DNA from 3 places in the Agrococcus chionoecetis genome. Region 2 is predicted to be linked to each of the others. Evidence: predicted binding sites of a transcription regulator. Region 2 holds the regulator's gene; each other region holds the start of a gene.
What was found. Region 2 encodes HrcA, which represses chaperone genes, less so after heat shock. Its sites were predicted from a motif close to TTNGCACTCGNNNNNNNCGAGTGCNAA; they were not measured.

Region 1 (2,259 bases), 970 kb from region 2:
ACGATCGTGGTCTCGTCCTTGGTGATGACGACCTTGCGCGCACGGCCGAGCATGTCGAGGGTCGTGTTCTCGAGCTTGAGGCCGACCTCCTCGGAGATGACCTGGCCGCCCGTGAGGATCGCCATGTCGGCGAGCATCGCCTTGCGGCGGTCGCCGAAGCCGGGAGCCTTGACGGCGACCGACTTGAAGATGCCACGGATCTTGTTCACGACGAGCGTCGCGAGCGCCTCACCGTCGACGTCCTCGGCGATGATGACGAGCTGCTTGCCCGCCTGGATCACCTTGTCGACGACCGGGAGGAGGTCCTTGATGTTCGAGATCTTCGAGTTGACGATCAGGACGTAGGGGTCCTCGAAGACCGTCTCCTGGCGCTCGGGGTCCGTGACGAAGTACTGCGACAGGAAGCCCTTGTCGAAGCGCATGCCCTCGGTCAGCTCGAGCTCGGTGCCGAAGGTGTTCGACTCCTCGACGGTGACGACGCCCTCCTTGCCGACCTTGTCGATGGCCTCGGCGATGAGCGCGCCGATCTCGGGGTCAGCGGCAGAGATCGCGGCCGTGGCGGCGATCTCCTCCTTGGTCTCGACCTCCTTGGCGTTCTTGAGCAGCTGCTCGGAAACAGCTGCGGCAGCCTTGTCGATGCCGCGCTTGAGGCTGATCGGGTCAGCACCGGCCGCGACGTTGCGCAGGCCCTCGCGGACGAGCGCCTGAGCGAGCACCACCGACGTGGTCGTGCCGTCACCGGCGACGTCGTCGGTCTTCTTCGCGACCTCCTTGACCAGCTCTGCGCCGATCCGCTCGTAGGGGTCCTCCAGCTCGATCTCCTTGGCGATCGAGACGCCATCGTTCGTGATGGTGGGGGCGCCCCACTTCTTCTCGAGCACGACGTTGCGGCCGCGCGGCCCGAGGGTCACCTTCACCGCGTCGGCGAGCTGGTTGAGTCCACGCTCGAGCCCGCGGCGGGCCTCTTCGTCGAATGCGATCATCTTTGCCATTGCAGTCTCGTCCCTCCTGGACGCCAGTACGTTCAACTGGCACTCCATCAGCGGGAGTGCCAATCGCAAGTCTGGCACTCGTCGTGGTCGAGTGCAAGCGCGCGAGCGGTGCCGTGTCGGCGGCGGATGCTCGGATCCCGACGGCGAGGCCCGCTACGGCGCCGGCGTCTCGGTGACGGGGGCGTGGTCGACGTCCCCGTCGTCGCGCGGCTCCGCGCTCGGTGCCGTGTTGACGGCATCCGGGGCCACCACGATCGTGATGGGCGTGCCCGAGAGACGGCCGTCCGACTGCTGCTCCGTGCCCACGCCGAGCTGGACGGCGAGTCCGCGGGCGATCGGAGCGAGCGCCTCGTCGTCGAACCAGACCACGGTCGTCTCGCTCGTCTCCGTGCTGCCCGCGGTCGCCACGACGTCCCAGCCGGCGTCCGCGAGCGCTTGGCCGACGCCGGCCGCGAACGCGGGCTCCCCGGAGCCGTCGAGCACGGTGATGGATGCGTCGAGCGCGGGATCGATGGCGCTCGGATCCGTCACCACCGCGGGCTGCGTCGGCTCGGCTGTGACCACCTCGCGCGGGCGCAGCGCGTCGAGCGCGAAGAGGCCGATCGCGGCCAGCACGATCGCAGCCGCCAGCGCGCCGAGCAGGATCGCCCAGCGCGGCCACCGCCTGGTGGCGCTGGAACGATGGGCGCCGACGCGGAGCGTGCGGCTCATCGCGCCTCGCGCAGCCGCAGCAGCCGGCGCACCAGCATCGGGTCGTGACGCAGCGCCGTCTCGGTCTCGAGGCATCCGTCGAGCACCTGGTAGTAGCGCGTCGTGCTCCATCCGAACTCGGCGCGGATGGCACGCGCTTTCGCCCCGCCGTGGTTCACCCAGCCGGCCTCGAAGTCGAGCAGGCGCCGGATGCGCTCCTCGCGCGCCGAGGCGAGGTCGTGAGCCTCGGCATCCGACCCCCGGCCGTCCGGCTCGGATGTCCGTGACTCGGCGCTCGCGAATGCCAGCGCCGCGGCCTCGTCCGTCGCGGCCTCACGGCGCGAGCGCGCATGCGTTCGCGGGTCGATGGCCATGCCCCGATCCTACGACCGGGCAACCGTTCCGCCTGGCGCGAAACGCATGCGCGGCGGTCGTACGCTGGAGGCATGAGCGAATCCGTGCAGCGGTCCGACGCCGAGTGGCGCGCCGCACTCTCCCCCGAAGCCTTCAAGGTCCTGCGCGAGGCAGGCACCGAGCGTCCGTGGACGGGCGCGCTGCTCGACGAGCAGCGCCAGGG
Region 2 (2,259 bases):
ATGCTGAGGATCGTGCCGAGCACGAGCAGGCCGACGGCCGCGATCGTCATCAGAATGCCGAAGTTGAGCGCCTCCTTCGACTCCTGACGGGCGAATGCGCTGCGGTCCTTGTAGATGAGGAAGACGATCAGCGGGCCGATCCAGCCGCCGTAGCCGCCGGTCACGATCGTCGACAGGCCGGACAGGTGACCCCACATGCCCGCGTTCTTCTCGTCGACTGGCGACATCGGTGACGCGCCGCCGTACTGCGGCTGACCGGGGGCGCCGTACTGGGGCTGGCCGGGCTGACCGTACTGCGGCTGACCGGCGGCGCCGTACTGGGGCTGGCCGGGCTGGCCCTGCTGGGGCTGACCGTGCTGACCGTGCTGCGCATGCGGTGCCTGACCGCCCTGTGCCTGACCGCCCTGGGCCTGACCCCCCTGGGCCTGGCCGGGCTGACCGTAGCCGGGCGCACCGCCCTGCCCATACGCGGGCGCGCTGCCCGAGGCGGCGTCGGCGGCGCCCGGCTGCTGGTTCTGCTGCCAGCTCTGGTCGCCCTCGCCGGCGCTGAACGCGGGCTGCCCCGGTGCCGGCTCGGGCGCGACGGGCGCGGAGGAGAAGGACTGCGCGGGCTCGCCGACGCCGGGTGCGGCGGGAGCTGCCGGAGCGCTCGGCGTCGCGTGCTGCTCGTCGGTCACGGCGAAGCCGTCAGCGGGCTGCTCGGCGGGATCGACGCCCTCTGCTCGAGGCGTGTTCGGATCAGACATGGTGTGCCTTTCTTCGATCGTCGTCGCGAGGCGCCGGAGCGCTCTGCTCCTCACCATTGTGCGCCTTCTCGCCTGAGGATCCCATGCCAAACTTCCAGACGGGTAGGATTGGCAGTCAGCAGTAGAGAGTGCCAGGCCGGGGCGTCCCCGTGCCAGGAGCGGAGAGGAGCGCGGATGGTCTCGGATCGCGGTCTCGATGTGCTTCGCGCGATCGTGCAGGACTACGTCGCGCTGCGCGAGCCGGTCGGCTCGAAATCGATCGTCGAACGGCACGCGTTCGGCGTCTCGGCGGCGACCATCCGCAACGACATGGCGCTGCTGGAGGAGGAGGAGCTCATCGCGGCTCCGCACACGTCGTCCGGCAGGATCCCCACGGACAAGGGCTACCGGGTCTTCGTCGACCGGCTCCAGCGCATGCAGCCGCTCTCGCACGCTCAGCGCGTGGCGATCACCCGCTTCCTCGCTGACTCCGTCGATCGGGAGGATGTGCTCGACCGCACGGCACGGCTGCTCTCGCAGCTGACCAACCAGGTCGCGCTCGTGCAGGTGCCGCTGCGCCGCCACACTGTGGTGCGCCGCGTCGAGCTGGTCGCAGTGGTGGAGCACCGGCTGCTCGCGGTGCTGATCCTGGACTCCGGGCGAGTCGAGCAGCGCGTCGTCGACGCGCAGCAGCGGATCGACCCGGAGCAGGCGACCGCCCTCGGACGCGCGCTGACCGAGACCGTCGGCGAGCACACGCCCGCCGAGGCGATCGCGCGACTGGCCGGCGCCGCAGCATCCGCGCCCGAGGCGCTTCGACCCGCCACCGGCGCGGTCGCGCAGGCCCTGGGCGAGATGCTGCAGGCGGGCGGTGGCGACCGGATCGTGATGGCGGGAGCCTCGCACCTCGTCCGCGAGGAGCGCGACTTCCAGGGCACGGTGACGCCCGTGTTCGACGCCATCGAGGAGCAGGTCACGCTGCTGCGCCTGTTCGACGAGATGGGCCTCGAAGGCGAGGTCGCGACCCGCATCGGGCGCGAGCTCACCGGCCCACTGGGGGAGGCCTCCGTGGTCACCTCCACCTACAGCACCGACGGCATCGAGGGCCACATCGGGGTGCTGGGACCGACCCGCATGGACTATGCAGGAAACATGGCCGCGGTGCGCGCAGTGGCGCGCTACCTGACGCGGCTGCTGAGCGAGGACTGAGTGACAGACCACTACGAGACCCTCGGCGTCGCGCGTGACGCCGGCCAGGACGAGATCAAGAAGGCGTACCGCAAGCTCGCCCGCGAGCTGCATCCGGATGTGAATCCGAGCGCTGAGGCGTCGGACCGCTTCAAGGACGTCACGCACGCCTACGACGTGCTGGGCGACGCCCAGTCGCGCGCGGAGTACGACCGCGGCCCGACCGCGGGCGCGGGCTCGTTCGGCTTCGGCGACATCTTCGAGCAGTTCTTCGGCGGCGGTGGCCGCACGAGCGGCCCGCGCTCGCGCCGGCAGCCCGGGCAGGACAGCCTGCTGCGCGTCGACC
Region 3 (2,259 bases), 960 kb from region 2:
CGGCACGATGTGGGAGGTGCTGTTCGTTGAGCTGGCCGTCGCGGTCGTGCTGACCGGCGGCGTCGGCCTGCTGTACGGCTGGCTCTTCTGGTCGCAGGCGCGTCTACGCGTCGACTACCGGGCGATCGCGGAGGCTGCGGAAGCAGCCGCGCGGGCCGCAGACGAGGCCGAGCTCACCGGGGTGCGGCTGCGCGGCGAGCCGTCGAGGCGCGGGGGCGGCGCCGCCGAGCCGGGCCGGGCGCCGCGATGAGTCGCAAGCGCACCCGCCGACCCGAGCGGCCAGATCCGCTGCGTCCGGAGCAGAGGGCAGCGGTGCAGTCCGCGGGCGCCGTCGGCCTCGCGTTCGTCGCGGCCGGCGCCAGCCTGCTCTGGGGTCTGCTGGTGGCGGCGCTCGTGCTCGTGATCCTGCGGGCCGCCATCATCGACCTGTTCGACGACGTCGAGTGGGGGCTGGGCGTCGTCGATTGGATCGAGCAGCTGCAGCCCGGCTGGCTGACGCCGCTCGTGCTCGGCCTGGTCGTGCTCGCCGTCGGGGCGATCGCGCTCGGCAGCTGGCTGAGCACGCGGCGGATGCTCGCGGCAGGCGTGGTCGGTGCGACGGCCGTCACCTTCCAAGGTGCGGCGATCGGCACCGGCCTGCAGGCGGTGCTGTCGACGCTGTCGAGCTGGCTGCTCGGGCTGCTGGTGCTGCTCACCGGCGTCGTCGGCTTCTGGATCATCGCGTCGATCTGGGTGGTGCTGTCGATCATCATCTCGACGCTCATCGGCTGGCTCGCGGGCCCTCGCACCTGGCTCGCGATCGCCCGCCGCGAGGCACGGCGGGCGGGCTCCGAGCCGGTGTAGCGCACCGCACCGCACCGCAACACACCGAGACCTGCGACCCGGCGGCACGCGCAGTGCGACCGGGCGGCAGCTGCCGCCCGGTCGCGAATGCTGCTCGGCGAAGCGCTAGGCCGATGAGCTGCTCTCGGCCTTCGCCGAGCTGAACTCGCCCTCCTGGCCTCCGGCGTCGATCGCCGTCTGCCCACCGCTGTGCTCGATCGTGATCTTGCGCGGCTTCGCGCGCTCGGCGATCGGGATCGTGAGCATCAGCACGCCGTGCTCGTAGTTGGCCTGGATCTTCTCCAGGTCGACGTCGTTCCCCAGCCCGAGCTGGCGGATGTAGCGGCCGGCCGGCCGCTCCTGCGCGAGCCACTGCGCGCCCTCGGCGGCGCCGATCGTGCGCTCTGCCTGGATGGTGAGCGTGTTCGCATCGACGTCGAGATCGATCGAGCCGGGGTCGACGCCTGGCAGGTCGACGTTCACCACGTAGTGATCGTCGGCGCGGTACAGGTCCATCGGCATCCAGCTCGCCGAGCGCTGCGTGCCGCCGCTCGTCAGCAGGCGGGCGGCCATGCGGTCCATCTCGCGGAAGGGATCAAAGGTCAGCGCCATGACAACCTCCTCCTTGTCTGAGGTCGTCGCCCTGCGCGACGACCCGGTGTCTGTCGCGGCCCTTCTCGGGCCATCTCCATTGTTAGCACTCTCTCTATGAGAGTGCTAAAAGTCGTCTGCGGAGATGCTCATGGATGCGCGCCAGATGTGTCACGAACGGCGCGCAACGCGGCGCCGAAGCAGCCGATCATGACAATTCTGCGAACTGCGAGCTGCGAGCTGCGAGCTGCGAGCTGCGAGCTGCGAACTGCGGGCTGCGAACTGCGGGCTGCGAGCTGCGAGCTGCGCGCTCGCGCTCGCAGCAGCGTCAGCGCTCGGGGGCGAGCATCCGCGTCGCCGCGCGCACCCGCACGGGCCGACACCCGGCATCCGTGAGCCGCCGCACGATCACCGGCTCGCGCTGCGCGAGCATGATGCCGCGCTTGACGAGGAACGCGACACTCTTGCGGTGCTCGCGCAGGTCGCGCGCGAACCGCAGGCCCATCGTCGCCCAGCGCGAGCGGTGCACCACGATGGCGTCGTGCAGGATGCCGAGGCGATCGGCTTCTGCCACGACCTCGCTCACGAAGATGCCCTCGGCGACGAATCGGGTGGCGCCGTCGAGCGTCACCTCGTGGTCGCCGACGGATGCGCTGCGCGAGATGTCGTAGATCGGCGCGGTCGTGCGGCCGGTGCGCGCGAGCTCGTCGAGCGCGCGGATGGCGCGGTCGCGGTGCCAGCTGCCGGGATGATCCCAGTCGACCTCCCCCGACTCCAGGCGGGGCAGCGCCGGGTCGTCGCCCTCGCGGTAGAAGTCATCGAGCCGCAGCACGGGCAGCCCGGAGT

Region 1: groL (chaperonin GroEL) is a predicted target of HrcA. The motif match lies at 1,029-1,055, and genes of this name have one in related genera.
Region 3: ABG090_RS00905 (Hsp20/alpha crystallin family protein) is a predicted target of HrcA. The motif match lies at 1,517-1,543, and genes of this name have one in related genera.

What each region holds. Positions count from the first base shown of each region.
Region 1 covers NZ_CP156989.1:2,107,754-2,110,012, forward strand. Annotated here, with positions in the region: gene groL (chaperonin GroEL) at 1-992, opposite strand, end outside; gene ABG090_RS10070 (LytR C-terminal domain-containing protein) at 1,146-1,703, opposite strand; gene ABG090_RS10075 (DUF3263 domain-containing protein) at 1,700-2,056, opposite strand; gene msrB (peptide-methionine (R)-S-oxide reductase MsrB) at 2,129-2,259, shown strand, end outside.
Region 2 covers NZ_CP156989.1:1,139,776-1,142,034, forward strand. Annotated here, with positions in the region: gene ABG090_RS05465 (DUF4870 domain-containing protein) at 1-746, opposite strand, end outside; gene hrcA (heat-inducible transcriptional repressor HrcA) at 921-1,934, shown strand; gene ABG090_RS05475 (DnaJ C-terminal domain-containing protein) at 1,935-2,259, shown strand, end outside.
Region 3 covers NZ_CP156989.1:183,865-186,123, forward strand. Annotated here, with positions in the region: gene ABG090_RS00895 (hypothetical protein) at 1-250, shown strand, start outside; gene ABG090_RS00900 (hypothetical protein) at 247-843, shown strand; gene ABG090_RS00905 (Hsp20/alpha crystallin family protein) at 949-1,434, opposite strand; gene ABG090_RS00910 (ATP-binding protein) at 1,742-2,259, opposite strand, start outside.